Regions from separate parts of the Streptomyces sp. NPDC059534 genome, predicted to be linked through region 1. Evidence: riboswitches for the same ligand, from Rfam matches in the RefSeq annotation. Region 1 holds a riboswitch; each other region holds the start of a gene.
The links. A riboswitch is a leader RNA that binds a small molecule or an ion and turns the genes downstream of it on or off. The one in region 1 is predicted to bind cyclic di-AMP.
Positions count from the first base shown of each region.

Region 2: another riboswitch for cyclic di-AMP. It lies ahead of ACFVZH_RS25445 (M23 family metallopeptidase); the one in region 1 lies ahead of ACFVZH_RS23175 (C40 family peptidase).
Region 3: another riboswitch for cyclic di-AMP. It lies ahead of ACFVZH_RS06030 (peptidoglycan DD-metalloendopeptidase family protein); the one in region 1 lies ahead of ACFVZH_RS23175 (C40 family peptidase).

Region 1 is NZ_JBHWAQ010000019.1:159,990-166,154, reverse strand. It holds gene ACFVZH_RS23185 (ATP-dependent Clp protease proteolytic subunit) at 1-375, shown strand, start outside; gene ACFVZH_RS23180 (hypothetical protein) at 383-688, shown strand; cyclic di-AMP (ydaO/yuaA leader) riboswitch at 1,003-1,209, shown strand; gene ACFVZH_RS23175 (C40 family peptidase) at 1,213-1,689, shown strand; gene ACFVZH_RS23170 (ATP-binding protein) at 1,809-2,246, opposite strand; gene ACFVZH_RS23165 (8-amino-7-oxononanoate synthase) at 2,412-3,590, opposite strand; gene bioB (biotin synthase BioB) at 3,734-4,996, shown strand; gene ACFVZH_RS23155 (adenosylmethionine--8-amino-7-oxononanoate transaminase) at 4,989-6,165, shown strand, end outside.
Region 2 is NZ_JBHWAQ010000022.1:135,462-141,626, forward strand. It holds gene ACFVZH_RS25440 (PP2C family protein-serine/threonine phosphatase) at 144-1,400, shown strand; cyclic di-AMP (ydaO/yuaA leader) riboswitch at 1,602-1,748, shown strand; gene ACFVZH_RS25445 (M23 family metallopeptidase) at 1,760-2,869, shown strand; gene ACFVZH_RS25450 (aldo/keto reductase) at 2,913-3,887, shown strand; gene ACFVZH_RS25455 (PrsW family intramembrane metalloprotease) at 3,922-5,259, opposite strand; gene trmB (tRNA (guanosine(46)-N7)-methyltransferase TrmB) at 5,301-6,029, opposite strand.
Region 3 is NZ_JBHWAQ010000004.1:13,669-19,833, forward strand. It holds gene ACFVZH_RS06015 (STM4012 family radical SAM protein) at 1-1,233, shown strand, start outside; gene ACFVZH_RS06020 (STM4011 family radical SAM protein) at 1,244-2,122, shown strand; gene ACFVZH_RS06025 (SGNH/GDSL hydrolase family protein) at 2,109-2,903, opposite strand; gene ACFVZH_RS06030 (peptidoglycan DD-metalloendopeptidase family protein) at 3,055-4,032, opposite strand; cyclic di-AMP (ydaO/yuaA leader) riboswitch at 4,037-4,222, opposite strand; gene ACFVZH_RS06035 (tyrosine-protein phosphatase) at 4,583-5,404, shown strand; gene ACFVZH_RS06040 (DUF6126 family protein) at 5,411-5,566, opposite strand; gene ACFVZH_RS06045 (helix-turn-helix domain-containing protein) at 5,601-6,165, opposite strand, start outside.

The sequences.
Region 1 (6,165 bases):
ATGGCCACGCTCCACTGCGACGTGGAGACCACCTGCCTGGGCCGGGCCGAGTCCACCGCCGCCGTCCTCCTCGCCGCCGGCACCCCGGGCAAGCGCATGGTCCTCCCCGGCGCCCGGGTCACCCTCGAACAGCCCACCCTCGACGAGCCGATGCGGGGACAGCCGAGCGACCTGGAGGTGCACGCGCGCGAACTGCTCCGGCAGCGCGCCATGGTGGCCGGGCTGCTCACCGAGCACACCGGACAGAGCCGGGAGCGGATCGACGCCGCCCTCGACCGCCTCACGGTGCTGGACGCCCCGGCGGCGGTCGCGTACGGCCTGGCCGACCACGTCGTCACCAGCCGGCGGGCCTCCGCCGGCGGCGCGGCACGGTGAGGCGGCCGTGGTCCCCGAGCTGCCGCCGCTGCCCGCCCTGACGGGGGCCGAGGGCGAGTTCATCGACGCCTACCTCGAAGTCGTGGACCTCCTGGGGAAGATCAATCCATCCAGGGGATCGCATACCTATGGGGCCTTGCGGGCGGCGCAAGCCCTGGTCGGGCGCGCGGAGGCGTTGCGCGCGGCCCTGACGCTCATGCATATGCGGGGCGAGAGCGAGGTGCACGCGGACACATTGGCGCGCGCCCTGCGGGTGTTGGACGGCGAGCGCCGGGCGGACCGGGTCACCGTCCCCCACACTCGGGCGAGTTGACATTCCGGCGTGTCGTGTCGAGGGCCGGACGGCCGACGCGCGCCGCAGAATCCATAGCTCGTTCGGCGTAGTCGACGAGTCGATATTTGCAGCGGGTGAGTTGCACAACAGGTGTACGCATTTGGCGGAATCGGACGTTCCGCCGCTGGTACGGGGCTCGTCGGCCAAACCTCCAAAGATCACAAAGGCTGCCTGTCCACCTGAATGGATCAGTCGTGAGGAGCCTCACATATCGCCGTTTCAACTCGGTTTTCGCCCATGTCGTGAGTCAAGATCCCTGACGACGACAAGCCCCCGCCACCACGGCGGGGCGGTCCGGGCGGACGCCGAGTCCTGCCGCTGTCCCGGACGTCTGGTCGACAGGATTGGATCGGCAGGAGTGGAGGACCCGATTTTTACGGGGCGTACGCGCTGTTCCGGCAGCGAGGCCGTTCCTTGGGGTGAAGCCGCAGCCGCGGCCGGGCATCTTCGCCAGCCCGAACCCGACAGGTCATCCTTCGCAGGCGGCTGACGAAGGGTTGCGCATGACTGCGCAGATGCACGTCCCGTCCCTGCTGTCCCGGGCCGGAGCCGTCTCGGCTCTCACCCTCGCCGCCGTCGGCGGCACGCTGCTCGCACCAGGAGCGGCGCCGGAGGCCCAGGCAGCGACCACACACGCGAACCAGGCACTGAGCGTCGCCGCGTCCAAGAAGGGATCGCCGTACCGGTACGGAGCCACCGGCCCCACCCGGTTCGACTGCTCCGGTCTGACGCTCTACGCGTACAAGAAGGCGGGCAAGTCGCTGCCCCGCACCGCGCAGCAGCAGTACAACAGGACCCGGCACATCTCCGCGTCCAGCAGACAACAGGGGGACCTGGTCTTCTTCCACTCCGGCGGGAGGGTCTACCACGTGGGCATCTACGCCGGCGGCGGCAAGATCTGGCACTCGCCCAAGACGGGCTCCTGGGTGAAGCTCGACAGGATCTGGTCGTCCAAGGTCTACTACGGCCGCGTCCGATGACGGCCCCCGCCCGCTGACGCGGGCCCCCGGACCGGAGTGAGGTGTGGGGTGGCGCCGCCCCCTCCTCCGCCGGACAGAGCCTGGGGCTCCCCGATCCGGCCTGACCGGCAGGACACCTCCTAGCAGCTCGGAACCGGGGCCGCCGTCCACGGGAGGGTGATCCAGACCGTCTTGCCGCCCTCCGCGGTCGGGGTGACGGAGAAACGGCCGCCGGCCTCCGCCGCGAGCGAGCGGATGATGACCAGGCCGCGGCCGTTGTCCTGCTGGACCGCCGCCGGGAGGCGGCGGGGTCGGCGGGGATGGCTGTCGGTCACGCCGATGTGCAGCACCTCCTCGCGGACCAGACGGACGTCGACGGTGAACGTCGGCGACTGGCCGAAGGTGTGGAGGACGGCGTTGGTGGCCAGCTCCGAGACGATCAGGCGGATCGCGTCGGCGGCGTCCGCGGCGCCGTCGAGGCCCCAGCCGGTGAGGACGTCCGCGACGTACCGCCGGGCCGTGGGCACCGAGGCGGGATCGCTCGGCAGCGTGACGGATGCTTCCTGGTGATCTGCCATGCGACGCAGTCCCTTTCCCGCCGGGAACACCGCCCCGGATTGCACTTCGCGTCAGAGTGCCACCGATCGTGCCGCCCCGGGCGGGGTTCCACCAAGATATGTCCCCATCTGTCGCCCGAAGCGGTGAACTCTGCGGCCCGCGCACGCGCTTGGGCCGCCGTCGCGTCAGCCGACGGGCGCCGTCCGCAGGATCGTCTCCACCGCACGCTCGACCTGTGCGTCGGTCAGGTCGGCCCGGGCCGTCAGCCGCAGCCGCGAGATGCCGTCGGGCACCGAGGGCGGCCGGAAGCAGCCGACCACCAGACCCTGCTCGCGGCAGTCCGCCGCCCAGGCAAGCGCCGCCTCCGGGGAGGGAGCCCGGACCGAGACGACGGCCGCGTCGGGCCGGGCCGCGGTGAGGCCGGCCTCGGTGAGCCGCCGGTGCAGGACGGTCGCGACGGTACGGGCCCGTCCGGCGAGGCCCGGTTCCGCGGCGATCAGCCGCAGGCTCGCGAGCGCGCCGCCCGCGGCGGCGGGGGCGAGCCCGGTGTCGAAGATGAAGGTGCGGGCGGCGTTCACCAGGTGCTCGATCACTCGGGCGGGGCCGAGCACGGCGCCGCCCTGGCTGCCCAGGGACTTGGAGAGGGTGAGGGTGGCGACGACGTCCTCGTCGCCGGCGAGGCCGGCCTCGTGGACGGCTCCCCTGCCTCCGTCGCCGAGCACGCCGAAGCCGTGGGCGTCGTCCACCACCAGGCCGGCACCGTGGGCACGGCAGGCCGTGGCGAGCTCGGACAGCGGGGCCTTGTCCCCGTCGACGGAGAAGACGGAGTCGCTGACGACCAGGGCCCGGTGCCCGGGGTGCGCGTCCAGGGTCTTGCGTACGGCCTCGGGGTCGCCGTGCGGGACGACGGCCGCCTCGGCGCGGGCCAGCCGGCAGCCGTCGACGATCGACGCGTGGTTGGCGGCGTCGGAGACGATCAGGGAGTCCCGGCCGCCCAGCGCGGTGAGCGCGGCGAGGTTGGCGGTGTAGCCGGAGGAGAAGACGAGGGCGGCCTCGAAGCCGCAGAAGTCGGCGAGCTCGCGCTCCAGGCGGGTGTGCAGCCGGGTGGTCCCCGTGACGAGCCGCGAGCCGGTGGAACCGGCGCCCCAGCGCCGTGCGGCCTCGGCCGCCGCCTCGGTGACCTCCGTGCGGCGGGTGAGCCCCAGGTAGTCGTTGCTCGCCAGGTCGAGGAGGTCCGACTCGGCCGCCCGGGGCCGCAGCGTCCGGACGAGACCGGCTTCCGCCCGGCGGCGCGCCTCGGCGTCGGTCCAGTCGAACGCGGTACGGCGCGGGCCCGCGGCCCGTGCGTCGTCGGCCTGTGGCATGCGGCGATCCTTTTGTAGGCAGCGCACAGACACTAGCCGGAGGGAGCCGAGGTCGGGATGTGGTCATCCACACACCCCAATCGGGGGCGTTTGTTCGGTTCCTCCTTGGCCCGGGGGCGGGCGGTAGGCAAGGATCTCAGGTTATGGACCTGCTGAACACGCTGGTGGAGAAGGGGCTGCGGCGCGAGCTGCCGACCCGTGAAGAAGCGCTCGCCGTGCTGGCGACGTCCGACGACGAACTGCTCGATGTGGTGGCTGCGGCCGGCAAGGTGCGCCGCCAGTGGTTCGGGCGTCGGGTGAAGCTCAACTATCTGGTCAACCTGAAGTCCGGGCTGTGTCCCGAGGACTGCTCGTACTGCTCGCAGCGCCTCGGCTCGAAGGCCGAGATCCTCAAGTACACCTGGCTGAAGCCGGACGAGGCGTCCCAGGCCGCCGCGGCGGGCGTCGCGGGCGGGGCCAAGCGGGTCTGCCTGGTGGCGAGCGGCCGCGGTCCGACGGACCGCGACGTCGAGCGGGTCGGCAGGACCATCGAGGCCATCAAGGAGCAGAACGAGGGCGTCGAGGTGTGCGCCTGCCTCGGTCTGCTCTCGGACGGCCAGGCGGAGCGGCTGCGGGAGGCCGGCGCCGACGCGTACAACCACAACCTGAACACGTCCGAGGCGACGTACGAGGGCATCACCAAGACCCACACGTACGCGGACCGGGTGGACACCGTGCAGAAGGCGCACGCCGCCGGTCTGTCGGCGTGCTCCGGCCTGATCGCGGGCATGGGCGAGACCGACGAGGACCTGGTCGACGTCGTCTACGCGCTGCGCGACCTGGACTCGGACTCGGTTCCGGTCAACTTCCTCATCCCCTTCGAGGGGACCCCGCTCGCCAAGGAGTGGAACCTGACCCCGCAGCGCTGTCTGCGGATCCTGGCGATGGTCCGGTTCGTCTGCCCCGACGTCGAGGTGCGGATCGCCGGCGGCCGTGAGGTGCACCTGCGCTCGATGCAGCCGCTGGCGCTGAACATCGCGAACTCGATCTTCCTGGGCGACTACCTGACCAGCGAGGGCCAGGCCGGCCAGGCCGACCTGGACATGATCGCGGATGCCGGCTTCGAGGTGGAGGGCGCGGGGACCACCACGCTGCCCGCACACCGCGCGGACGCGCTCGCGGCGGCGGGCGGCGGCTGCGGCTCGCACGGCTCGGCGGAGGGCACCGGCTGCGGCACGCAGACGTCCGCCGAGGGCGCGGGCTGCGGCTCGCACGCCGGTGGCGGCTGCGGCCCCTGCGGCGGTCACGCGGCGGAGCCGGCCGAGGCCCCCGCGGCCGAGGCGGACACCGCTCCGAACGGCGCCCGGCCCGATCTCGTGGCGGTACGCCGCCGGGGCGCCGGCACCGACCTGGCCCCGAATGCGTAACGACGAACTCCTCGCCCTGGACCGGGCGCACGTCTGGCACCCGTACGGCCCCATGCCGGGCCGCGCGGAACCGCTGGTCGTCGCGTCCGCGTCCGGTGTGCGTCTGCGGCTCGCCGAACCCGCCGAGGGTCAGGACGAGTTGGTCGACGGCATGTCGTCGTGGTGGTCGGCGATCCACGGCTACAACCATCCCGTGCTCAACGAGGCGGTACGCGGCCAGCTCGACCGGATGAGCCACGTCATGTTCGGCGGGCTCACCCACGAGCCCGCCGTCCGGCTCGCCGCCCGGCTCGTCGAGATCACCCCCGAGCCGCTGCGGCACGTCTTCCTCAGCGACTCGGGCTCCGTCTCCGTCGAGGTGGCGGCCAAGATGTGCCTGCAGTACTGGCGCTCCCTCGGCCGTCCCGAGAAGCAGCGGCTGCTGACCTGGCGCGGCGGGTACCACGGGGACACCTGGCAGCCGATGTCGGTCTGCGACCCCCAGGGCGGGATGCACGAGCTGTGGGCGGGGGTGCTCCAGCGGCAGGTCTTCGTGGACGCGCCGCCGACCGCGTACGAGGAGTCGTACGCCGAGCTGCTGCGGACGGAGATCGGGCGCCACGCGCACGAGCTGGCCGCCGTGGTGGTGGAGCCCGTGGTGCAGGGCGCGGGCGGGATGCGTTTCCACGACCCGGCCTACCTGCGGGTGCTGCGCGAGGCGTGCGACGCGCACGACGTGCTGCTCGTCTTCGACGAGATCGCGACCGGGTTCGGGCGCACGGGCAGCCTGTTCGCCGCCGATCAGGCGGGCGTCTCCCCCGATGTGATGTGCGTGGGCAAGGCGCTGACCGGCGGTTACCTGTCGATGGCGGCGACGCTCTGCACGGGCCGCGTCGCCGACGGGATCTCGCAGGGCGAGGTGCCGATCCTGGCCCACGGGCCGACCTTCATGGGCAACCCGCTCGCCTCGGCCGTGGCCCTCGCCTCGCTCGACCTGCTGCTCTCCCAGGACTGGGAGGTCGAGGTCAAGCGGATCGAGACCGGGCTGCGGGAGGGCCTCGCGCCGGCGGCCGACCTGCCGGGCGTGCGCGAGGTACGGGTGCTCGGCGCGATCGGCGTCGTCCAGCTCGACCACGAGGTCGACATGGCGGCGGCGACGCGCGCGGCGGTCCGGGAGGGCGTGTGGCTGC
Region 2 (6,165 bases), on a different contig from region 1:
CGCCGGGTCGCCCCCGCTTGTTCGTCGGGCCGCCTGTCCGCCCGGCTGCCCGGGTCGTTTGTCCGCCGGGTCGCCCGCCCGGCCGGGCTACGCCAGTCGGCCGCACGGGAGTCGCCGCCCGGTGCGGCGGCGGCCACCCTGGGATGGCGCGGTGCGGACCGCGGCCGGGCGGACCGGGCAGGAGAGCACAGGTGGGGCACCCCCTAGGAGCGGCGGGCGGCGGGCGGCGCGGCGCGGACCGCCGTGCCTACGGCGGTGCCCGGCGGTTCATCCGGGCCCTGCCGCCGCTGGTCATCGCGGGCGGTGTCGTCTTCGACGTGCTGACCCCGCCCGCGTACACGGCGGCCCCGCTGTTCTCCGCCGCCCCGCTGATCGCCGCGCCGTTCTTCTCCATGCTCACCACGCTGCTGACCGGACTCGCCGCCGCCCTCGCCTCCGTCGGGCTGCACCTCTACAACGACACCGCGAGCGACATCCCGGGGCTGACCGAGACCCTGACCGTCGTCACCGTCTCGGCGCTGGCCCTCCTCATCAACCGGGTGGTGCGGCGCAGCGGCGAACGGCTCGCCTCGGCACGGGTCATCGCGGAGACCGCGCAGAAGGCGGTGCTGCCGATGCCGACCGAGCGGATCGGCGGGGTCCAGTGCGCGGCGCGGTACGAGGCCGCGCAGGCGGACGCGTTCATCGGCGGCGACCTGTTCGCCGTCCAGGACACCCCGCACGGGGTGCGGCTGGTGGTCGGGGACGTCCGCGGCAAGGGGCTGGAGGCGGTCGAGGCCGTCGCCGTCGTCATCGGGGCGTTCCGGGAGGCGGCCGAGCAGGAGCGGACCTTGGAGGGCGTGGCGCAGCGCCTCGAACGGGCGCTGGCCCGGGAGGGCACCCGCCGCCACGGACTCGACGCCTTCGAGGGGTTCACCACCGCGGTCCTCGCCGAGATCCCGCGTGCCGACGGCAGCGGTACGTTCGACGGGTTCGTCCGGGTCGTGAACCGAGGCCACCCGCCCCCGCTGATGCTGTTCACGGACGGGCGGCTGGACCTGCTGGAGCCGTCGGAGGCGGCGCTGCCGCTCGGCATGGGGGACCTGGCGGTGTGGCCGGACCGGGCCGAGGCGCGGCCCTACCCGCCGGGCGCGACGCTGCTGTTCTACACCGACGGCCTGTCGGAGGCGCGGAACGCGGAGGGCGTCTTCTACGACCCCGCGGAGCGGCTCGCCGGCCGGATCTTCCCGGGGCCGGAGGAACTGCTCGACGCGCTGGTGGACGACGTACGGCTGCACACCGGCGGAGGGGCGACGGACGACATGGCGCTGCTCGCGGTGAGCCGGCCCGCGACGGGGCAGCCGCAGCGGCGCCGGACCATGCCGGTGGTGCCGCCGGGAGGGCCCGGTCACCAGGCGTAGTCGAGAGGTGTCCCTGTGATAACAATTGACATAACGTCAGATCGAGAGGGTTTGGTGATCTCGTTCTGAAGGGGGGTCAACTCGGTCTATTCTCCCCCAATTCAATGAACGATCAAGAGGAACAGCTTGGAATCGGGACCCCCTGTCTATTAACGTTCGATAACGCAGCGCGGTCGTCCCAGCCGTCGCAAGAGGCGGCACCGTGCGCACGCGCCGAATCCTGAAAGGGAACCGGGGAACCACCACTTGGGGTGAATCGGGCCTTTCGCACCTGTGCGACCGTGTCCGTAGGAGACCTTCCTGCTCCGAACCCGTCAGCTAACCCGGTAGGCGAGAAGGAAGGAAAGGAGCGCCCCTCCGTGGCGTCCAACACCCCCGCACCCGAAGCCCCCTTCGATGCCTTCGGTGGCGGTGCGGGTCCCGCCGCCCCGGACACCGAATGGAACCCCACCGAGGGTTCCCTCCGCGCCGAGAGCCGCTCCGGCGGCCGGCACCGGGTCGTCAAGCAGCGCTCCAACTTCGCCCGTTCCTCCACCGTCCTCGGCGTCGGCGTGATCGCCGCGGTCGGCGCGGGCGGCCTCGCCACCGCGCAGGAGAAGCCCCCGGTCGCGATCTCGCTCCCCGACCTTCCCGACCTCGGCCTGCCGGACGCCCACGACCTCCCCGGCGTCGGCGACCTCCTCCCCGACGAGGACCCCGAGCCGGTCAGCGCGGCCCGCGCCAACCCCAACCCGCTCACCGCCGCCACGTACACCACCACCGACGAGCGGACCGGCCAGGACGACCAGGCCGCGAAGACCGCGACCGGCGCCGGCGACGCGGGCGAGGCCCTGCGCGCCCGCATCCTCCAGCAGGCCGAGCAGCAGCAGGCGTCCGCCGACGCCGCCGACAAGGCGGCGGCGGAAGAGGCGGCGGCCGAGAAGGCGGCGGCGGAAGCCGCGGCCAAGGCCGACGCGGCGGCCAAGGCGGCCGCCGAGGCCAAGGCGAAGGCCGAGGCGGAAGCGAAGGCGAAGGCGGAGGCGGAAGCCGCTGCGAAGGCCGAGGCCGAGCGCCTCGCGAAGCTCGCCGCGAGCTACTCGCTGCCCCTCTCCTCGTACACCCTCACCGCCTCCTACATGCAGTCCGGCTCGATGTGGTCCTCCGGCTACCACACCGGCCTCGACTTCGCCGCGCCCACGGGCACCCCGCTCAAGGCGGTCCACGGCGCCACAGTCAAGTCGGCCGGCTGGTCCGGCTCCTACGGCTACCGGATCGTCCTGGAGCTGGGGGACGGCACCGAGGTCTGGTACTGCCACCTCTCGTCGATGACGGTCTCCGCGGGCCAGACGGTGGGCACCGGCGAGACCATCGGCCGCGTCGGCGCCACCGGCAACGTCACCGGCGCCCACCTCCACATGGAGGTCCACACCCCGGGCGGCGACGGCATCGACCCGGCGCAGTGGCTCCGCTCCAAGGGCCTGTCGCTCTGACCGAAGCGGAATAGGCCCGGCGGCCGGAGCGGTTGATCCACCCATGACCACTCTCCGCCCGCTGGGCAGCTCCGACCTGCACGTCTTCCCGCTCGCCCTGGGCGGCAACGTCTTCGGCTGGACCGCCGACGAGGCACAGTCCTTCGCCGTCCTCGACGCCTACGCCGCCGCGGGCGGCAACTTCGTCGACTCCGCCGACGTCTACTCCGCCTGGGCCGAGGGCAACGAGGGCGGCGAGTCCGAGACCGTCATCGGCCGCTGGCTCGCCTCCCGGGGCAACCGCGCCGACATCGTCGTCGCCACCAAGGTCGGCGCCCACCCCCACTTCAAGGGGCTCTCCGCCACCACCATCAAGGGCGCCGCCGAGGAGTCGCTGCGCCGCCTCGGCACCGAACACATCGACCTCTACTACACGCACTTCGACGACGAGTCCGTGCCGGTCGAGGAGATCGTCACCGCCCTCGACCAGCTGGTGAAGGACGGCAAGGTGCGCGCCGTCGCCGCCTCCAACATCTCCCCGGAGCGGCTGCGCGCCTCCCTCGACTTCGCCGAGGCCGAGGGCCTCACCCGCTACGTCGCCCTCCAGCCGCACTACAACCTGGTCTCCCGCGAGACCTACGAGGGCCCGCTCCTGGAGACCGCCGAGCGGGCCGGTCTCGCCGCCGTCCCCTACTACGGCCTCGCCTCCGGATTCCTCACCGGCAAGTACCGCCCCGGCGCCACCGTCGACAGCGTCCGCGCCGCCGGAGCCGGCGGCCACCTCGACACCGAGCGGGGCCGGGCCGTCCTCTCCGCGCTCGACACGGTCGCCGAGGCGCACGGGGCGGAGCTCGCCACCGTCGCCCTCGCCTGGCTCGCCTCCCGGCCCACCGTCGCCGCGCCCATCGCCTCGGCCCGTACGGTCGAACAGCTCCCGGCGCTGGTCGCGTCCGCCGGCCTCACGCTCACCGAGGCCGAGCTGACCCTGCTCACCGAGGCGTCCGCCGGCCAGCGGGTGTCCCGCGACGCCGCTCCCTGATCCGGCCCGATCGGCACGACACCCCTCGACACCCCTAGCTCCGGTACGGGTTGTAGCCGCCGTAGTCCAGGTACTGCGGCGGCGCCCACACCCGGCCCGTCGCCCGTGCCGCGTACGTCAGCGCCGGCGAGGCGACCTGGCGGCGCTGCCACAGGTGGTGCAGCAGTTCCTGCTCGCGGGCCGGGAAGTCCGGTCCGGCCGTGCCGCGCCGGGCCCGGTCCCGGAGGAACGCGAGGGTCGTCGCGAAGGACTCGTACTCGCCGACGGCCCGCGCCGCCGCCGGGCCGTACGTCCGGCCGGCGGACGTCCGGGCCAGCCGGCGGGCGCGCATCGAGGAGAGCGCGAGCGGCTCGGCGGGGGAGAGCCAGCCGGCCGCCGCGTACGCCGGGAGCTCGCCGGATATCGTGCGCAGTTCGCGCTGCCGGCTCCAGACGGCGAGCCAGGTCAGCAGACCGAAGGCCGGGACCATGAGGGCCCCGTACACCGCGAAGAACGCCCACGGGCCGCCGAAGGTGGCCGAGCCGTTCCAGGCGGCGTGCAGCCCCATGGCGAGCAGCAGTCCGGCGAGCGGCAGCAGCACCCGGCGGAGCCGTCTGTCGCGCGGGGCGAGCGCGGCGAACCCGAAGCCGATGCCGGTGAGCACGGTGAACAGCGGATGCGCGAACGGCGACATCACGATCCGGACGAAGAACGTCCCGGCGGTCACCATGCCGATGCCGGAGGAGCCGAACTCCTGGTCCTCGCCGAAGGCGTTGCCGAGATAGAGGATGTTCTCGGTGAAGGCGAAGCCGGTCGCGGTGAAGCCGGCGAAGACAACCCCGTCGACGAGCCCGCCGAAGTGCCGCCGGCGGAAGAGGAAGAGCAGCAGGATCGCGGCCGCCTTCGCGCTCTCCTCCACCACCGGGGCGATCACGGTGGCCCCGAGGGTGTCGGCCGAGTCCGGATCGGCGGTGGCCGTCGCGATCCAGCGGACCGCGAAGGAGTTGGCGAGGATCGCGACGAGCGCGGCGGCGAAGGCGCCCCAGGCGAAGGCGAAGAGCAGGTTCTTCCAGGGACCGGGCTCGACCCGGTCGAGCCAGCGGAACGCGGCCATGAGCAGCGGTACGGGAAACACCGCGAGGCCCAGGCCGACGAGGAAGCCCTGGGTGCCGGTCTGCTCGCGGACCAGCGCCAGGATGACCAGGGCGCAGAGGGCCAGCAGGACGACGACGGTGATCGCCCGCACCAGGCGGCTGCGCCAGAACGCGCGGCGGGGCCGGTAGCGCCACTGGGACCGGTCGGCGGCGGCCGGGAAGGCAGGCTCGTCGGTGTCCCGGTGCGGGACGGGCGCGGTGTCCTCGGGGGGCCGGTCGGCGGGGGCGTGGTTCGACACGTGAGCGACCCTAACGACCCCCACCGACACCGGGCGAGGGATTACCCGCGCGGGGCCCTGCGGAAGAGCAGGTCGTGCACGACGTGGCCCTTGTCCAGGCCCTGGCCCTCGAAGCGCGTGACGGGACGGAAGTCGGGGCGGGGTGCGAAGCCGCCGTCCGCCCGCGTGTTCTCGAAGTCGGGGTGCGCGGAGAGGACCTCCAGCATCTGCTCGGCGTACGACTCCCAGTCGGTGGCGCAGTGCAGCACGCCGCCGGGCTTGAGCCGGGTCGCGAGGAGGCTGAGGAACTCGGGCTGGATCAGCCGCCGCTTGTGGTGGCGGGCCTTGGGCCAGGGGTCGGGGAAGTAGACCCGGCAGCCGTCGAGGGAGTCCGTCGCCAGCATCTCGCGGAGCAGGATGATCGCGTCGCCGTTGGCGACCCGGACGTTGGTCAGGCCGTTGCGGTCGGCGAGCCCGAGCAGGTTGCCCTGGCCCGGGGTGTGCACGTCGACCGCGAGGATGCCGGTGCCGGGGTCGGCGGCCGCCATCTGCGCGGTCGCCTCGCCCATGCCGAAGCCGATCTCCAGGACGACCGGCAGTCCGCCGAACATCTCGTCCAGGTCGAGGACGCCCTTGCCGTCGATGTCGAGGCCCCAGTCGGGCCACCTCTTCAGCATCGCCTCCGCCTGGCCGTACGTGACGCGGCTGCGGCGCGGCTGGAAACTCCGGATCCGCCGCTCGTGATGCGCCCCGGCCGGGTCGGGCAGCGGCCCTTCACCGGGGGCGAACATCCGGCTTCCCCGCCGCGCGACGGGCTGGGCGGGGGCGGGGGTGGGCTGGGTGTTCATCTCAGGCTGCTCAGACACAATGCCGTCGATTCTACGGCGCCGCCCCGGGCCGGGCCTCCGCCCGGCCCGCCTCCGTGCG
Region 3 (6,165 bases), on a different contig from region 1:
GCGGACGAGCCGAAGGACGCGCTCTCCCTCTACGCGCACATACCGTTCTGCGAGGTCCGCTGCGGCTTCTGCAACCTCTTCACCCGGGTCGGCGCCCCGGACGAGCTGACGACCCGCTACCTCGACGCCCTCGACCGCCAGGCCACGGCCGTGCGCGAGGCCCTGGGCGACGACGGGCCGGTACGGTTCGCGACGGCCGCGTTCGGCGGCGGCACGCCCACCTTCCTCACCGCAGGCGAGCTGGAGCGGCTCTGCGACATCGCCGAGAAGCGGATGGGCGCGGACCTGCGGGCGGTCCCGCTCTCGGTGGAGACCTCGCCGTCGACCGCGACCGCCGACCGGCTCTCCCTCCTCGCCGAGCGGGGCGCGACCCGGCTCAGCATCGGCGTGCAGAGCTTCGTGGAGGCCGAGGCGCGGGCAGCCGTCCGGCCGCAGCGCCGCGCCGACGTGGAGGCGGCGCTCGGCCGGATCCGGGACACCGGCGTCCCCGTGCTGAACATCGACCTGATCTACGGGATCGACGGGCAGACGGAGCGGTCCTGGCAGGTCTCGCTGGACGCGGCCCTCGCCTGGCGGCCCGAGGAGCTGTACCTCTACCCGCTGTACGTGCGCCCGCTCACCGGTCTCGGCCGGATCCAGGATCCCGCGGCCGCCGACCGCGCGTGGGACGAGCAGCGGCTCCTCCTCTACCGGTACGGCCGGGACCATCTCCTCGCGCACGGCTACGAGCAGGTGTCGATGCGGATGTTCCGCCGCGCGGACGCCGCACCGCTCGGGCCCGACGACCACGCCTGCCAGACGGACGGCATGATCGGCCTGGGCTGCGGGGCCCGCTCGTACACCTCGGCGCTCCACTACTCCTTCGACTACGCCGTCGACATGCGGGAGATCCGCTCTCTCATCGACGCCTACACGGAGACCGAGGACTTCGCGCACGCCGAGGTGGGCCGCGCGATGGACGGGGACGAAGCCCGGCGGCGCCATCTGCTGCAGTCGCTGCTCCAGGCGCAGGGCATGCCGCTCGCCGGGTACGAGGAGCGGTTCGGCACCTCGCCGTTCGAGGACCTTCCCGCGGAGCTGGGCCGGTTCGAGGCGTTCGGCTGGCTGGACGGGGACGCCCCGGCGGGTCTCCTGAGGTTGTCGCCGGAGGGCCTCGCGCACTCCGACGGGCTCGGCCCCGAGCTCTTCTCCCCCGCCGTGCGCGCCGCGATGGCCGCGTACGAGGCGAAGTAGCGGGCCCGGCATGGACCTGACCGTGCTCTACCGGGGCCCGCTCTCCTCGTGCGACTTCGACTGCCCGTACTGCCCCTTCGCCAAGCGGCGGGACAGCCCCGAGCTGCTGCGCGCGGACCGGGCGGCGCTCGACCGGTTCACCGGGTGGGCCGCCGGTCAGGCCGGCGACCGGCTGCGGATCCTCTTCACGCCGTGGGGCGAGGGGCTGGTGCGCTCCTGGTACCGGCGGGCGCTGGTCGAGCTGTCCCGGCTGCCGCACGTCGAGCGGGTGGCGATCCAGACCAATCTGAGCTGCCGCACCGGCTGGCTGGCGGAGGCGGACCCGGAGCGCGTGGCGCTCTGGTGCACGTACCACCCGGGCCAGACGCCGTACGAGCGCTTCCTCGGGAAGTGTCTCGACCTCGCCGAGCGGGGCGTCCGGTTCAGCGTGGGCGTGGTCGGCCTTCCCGAGCACGGGGAGGACGCCCGCCGGCTGCGCGCCGCGCTGCCGCCGCACGTCTACCTCTGGGTGAACGCGGCCGAGGGACACACGTACACCGACGCGGAGGCGGCGCGGTGGACGGCGCTCGACCCGCTCTTCCCGTACAGCCGGCATCCGCACCGCTCGGCGGGGCTGCCCTGCCGCACCGGCGAGTCGGTGATCTCGGTGGACGGCGAGGGGACGGTGCGGCGCTGCCACTTCGTCAGGGCCGAGCTGGGGAACCTGTACGACGGCTCGTACCGCGCCGCCCTGCGTCCCCGTGCCTGCCCCCTCGCCGTCTGCGACTGCCACATCGGCTATGTCCACCTGGAGACGCTGCCGCTGTACGACGTGTTCGCCGGCGGGGTCCTGGAGCGGATCCCCGCCGGCCCGGCCACGCCGGTCCTCCCCGGACCTACAGGGGCATGAGGTCGGGGCGCTTGGCCTCTACGTGGTCGCCGGAGCTCTCGCCGCGCAGCCGTCGCCCGATCCACGGCACGAGGTACTCCTTCGCCCAGTGGATGTCGTCCCGGCGCACCTCGAGTGCGCCGCGCGGCGGGACCGGCGGCCAGGGCTGGTCCGGGTCGGCGGGCACCGGCAGGCCGAGGACCTGCGCGGCGCGCAGGGCGACACGGGTGTGGCCGTCCGGCGAGAGGTGCAGCCGGTCGTCGTCCCAGGCGCGCCGGTCCTGGACGGACTTCAGCGACCAGAGGTCGAGGACCGGGCAGCCGTAGCGGTCGGCGATGGCCCGGACGTGCCCGTTGTAGGTGGCGATCTTCCCCCGCAGGTGCTTGAGGAGGATCACGTCGCGGGTGTCGAAGCCGGTGGTCACCATGACGGTGCCGACGGCGGAGGTCAGTTCGGCGACGGCGCGCTCGAAGCGCTCGGCGACTTCGTCGGGGTCCGTGCCGGGGCGGATGATGTCGTTTCCGCCGGCGCAGAAGGTCACCAGGTCGGGGGCGAGTTCCTTCGCCCGGGGGACCTGTTCCGCCACGATCTGGTCGAGGAGGCGCCCGCGCACGGCCAGGTTGGCGTAGCGGAAGGCGTCGTGCTCCGGCAGCTGGTCGGCGAGCAGGACCGCGAAGCGGTCCGCCCAGCCGACGTACGTCCCGTCGGGCCCGGGGTCTCCGACGCCCTCGGTGAAGCTGTCACCGATCGCCGCGTACGACCCGAATGCGTTCTTGTCTCTTGATCTCGAATCGTCTGCCACGGGAGCACATCCTTCCCTTTGGGATGTGACCTACGCGACCGTAAGGAGGGGTTGACGGCGGGTGATATATGCCACCGATAAAGATTCTCCCAAGGCCGGAATACGGCGACGGCCCGGCACATACGTGCCGGGCCGTCGGAGTGCGTCCGCGTCAGACGGAGACGCCGTGCTGGCGCAGGTAGGCCAGCGGGTCGACGTCGGAGCCGTAGTTCGGGGTGGTGCGGATCTCGAAGTGCAGGTGCGGGCCGGTGGAGTTGCCCGTGGAGCCGGAGAGGCCGATCTGCTGGCCGCCGGAGACGGTCTGGCCGGACGAGACGGAGAGGGAGGAGAGGTGCGCGTACTGCGAGTAGTTGCCGTCGGCGTGCTGGATGACGACCTCGTTGCCGTAGGCGCCGCTCCAGCCGGCGGAGACGACCGTGCCGGCGCCGACGGCGCGGACGGTGGTGCCGGAGGAGGCGATGAAGTCGACACCGGTGTGGTAGCCGGAGGACCACATGGAGCCGGAGGCGTGGTACGGGGTGGAGAAGCCGCCGCCGGCGACGGGCGCGACCCAGCCGGAGGCCGAGGTGGAGGAACCGGACGACTGCGCCGTCTGGGACGACTCGGACGCGGAGTTCTCCGAGGTGGCGGCGACCGGGGCGGAGGAGCGCTCGCTGCTGCGGGAGGCGCGCTGGGTGTCGCCGTTCTTCTCCGAGCTCTTCGTGCTCTGGGTGCTCTTGGGGGCGGCGGCCTTGTGCGCGGCCGGCGCGGAGCCCTTGGCGCCGAGGGTGAGCTTCATGCCGGGCAGGATCAGCGAGGGGTTCTCGCCGACGACCTGGCGGTTGTCGGCGTACAGCTTCTGCCAGCCGCCCGCGAGGTGGTGGTCGGCGGCGATCTTCGACAGGTAGTCGCCCCGGACGACGGAGTACGTCTTCGGCGCGGCCTTGGCGGCGGCGGGCGCGGCCTGGACGGCGGCGGCCTTGACCTGGGCGGCGGCGGTGACGGCGGCCGGAGCGGACTGCTCGGCGGCGTGGGCCCCGGTCGCGCCGAGGAGCGGGAGGGCGACGACGGCGCCACCGGTGCCGGCGACGACGAATCCACGCGTGATGGGGTTGATCCTGGTACGGCGGTGCTTACCCTTCGCGGGCATGGCGAATTCCTCTCCGGCGCCTGCGAGGTGAGCTGTCGGGTTCGGGCGGGAGATGCCCGGCCGCATTCTCACGCGGCTTCACCCCAAGCCGTCCTGCATCGCGGGACCGGCGTAGTACCTGGGTCCCCCGCTCCTGCCACACATGGGTGAGTGAATTCCGGACGGTGGCAGGATTCGGCGGTCCGACCGGATTGACGGTGACGCTAGACGAGCGGGGTCGGCGCGAACAACCCACCGTTTTCCAAGGCCATTCCGCGGCACGTCATGCGGCTCGAATTCCGGTCACCCTGTGTGGATGACGGTCCCTCGATCTCCTTTTTCCGTACGGCAATTGCTCCGGGCCGTCGGCCACGATCCGTCACCTTTATGACGCTGCTCACGCGCCCTGCCCCATCTCGCCTGTAACCAGGGCGCGTTATACCTAACGCCTTAATTCGGACAGATCGCCCATTCCCGTCCGAGGGGGTGCGCCGCCCCCGCCCCGCCTGGATGATTGCCCCTGGAACCGATCTCGCGTCGGGCACCCGAACGACGACACCCAGGAGCATCCGTGACGCAGCAGCTTCCGCAGGTACCGCCCACCGAAGCGAACGAGCCCGAGCTGGCGGAGGTCCGCAACTTCCGGGACGTGGGCGGCCTGCCGACGACGGACGGGCGCGCCGTGCACCCCGGCCGCCTCTTCCGCAGCGGACACCTCGCCCACGCCACCGAGAGCGACGCCGCCTTCCTCGCCACGCTGGGACTGCACACCGTCTTCGACTTCCGCAACGAGGCCGACCGGCGGGTCGAGGGCGCGGACGTCGAGCTGCCCGGCGTACGGAACGTGAACATACCGCTGAACGACCCGGCCGACGGCAAGGAGTTCTGGAGGCTGGTGCGCGACGGCGAGATCGCGCAGCTGCGGGAGATCCTCGGCGACGGCAAGGCGGCCGCCAGGATGTCCGACTCGTACCGGAAGATGGTGGTCGAGCGGACCTCGGAGCACAGCCGGATCCTGCACTCCATGGCCGAGGAGAGCGTCCCCGCCCTGATGCACTGCGCGGCGGGCAAGGACCGTGCCGGGCTCGCCATCGCGATCACCCTGCTCGCCGTCGGGGTCGAGCGCGAGGCGATCGAGGCCGACTACGTGAAGTCGAACGACCCGCACCGCCGCTACAAGGTGCGCCGCAGCTCCACCGCCCCCGACGCGATGTCGCCCGAGGTGATGGAGCTGCTGAGCCCGCTCTTCGACGCGCGGGCGGAGTACCTGCGGGCCGCCTTCGAGACGATCGAGGCGACCTGGGGCACGGTGGAGACCTACCTCACGGAGGGCCTGAAGCTGGCCCCGGAGACCCGCGAGCGGCTGCGGGAGCGGCTGCTCACGGAGGCGTAGTCCCGCCTACTGGTTCTGCCCGCCCAGCATGAAGAGCAGGTAGAGGAACCCGGCGAAGAGGTGGCCGGCGATCAGATAGGCGAAGAGGCGCAGCACGAGACCCTTGGGGAACTTGCCCTCCCCGCGCTCCTCGCCGGTCACCGGTGCGGACTTCTCGGACATGTCGGTCCTTTCTTGTCGGACAGGATCAGGCGCGTCAGCGCAGGTGCGGGGTTCCGTCGCCGAGGCACAGCTCGGCCGCGGGGCTCTGCATCAGGGTGTGGACGAAGAGCAGCTCGGCCCCGCCGGGGGTGGCGGCGCCGATCCGGTGCGGGGTCAGCGAGTCGAAGTGCGCGCTGTCCCCGGGATCGAGGACGTGGACGGCCTCGCCGAGCGCGAGCCGCACCCGGCCCTCCAGGACGTGGATCCACTCCTCGCCGGCGTGGACGCGCACGATGTCGGCCCGGGTGGCATACGGCACGTGGACGCGCAGGCACTGGAGGGCGCGTCCGGCGCCGCCGGCCTGGCGATAGATCCAGCCGCCGGCCTCGACGGGCTCGGAGCGGTCGGCCCGGACGACGGGGTCGCGCTCGGGCGGCGCCTCGCCCAGGAGCTCGGAGACCGTCGTACCGTAGATACGGGCGAGGGCGAGCAGCATCGGCAGCGAAGGCTGTCGGTTCCCCGTCTCCAGTCGCGAGAGGTGGGCGGGCGAGAGGGCGGCCCGCTGGGCGGCGGCCTCCAGGGTGAGCCCCCGGCGGCGGCGCAGGGCCCGCAGCTGCGGG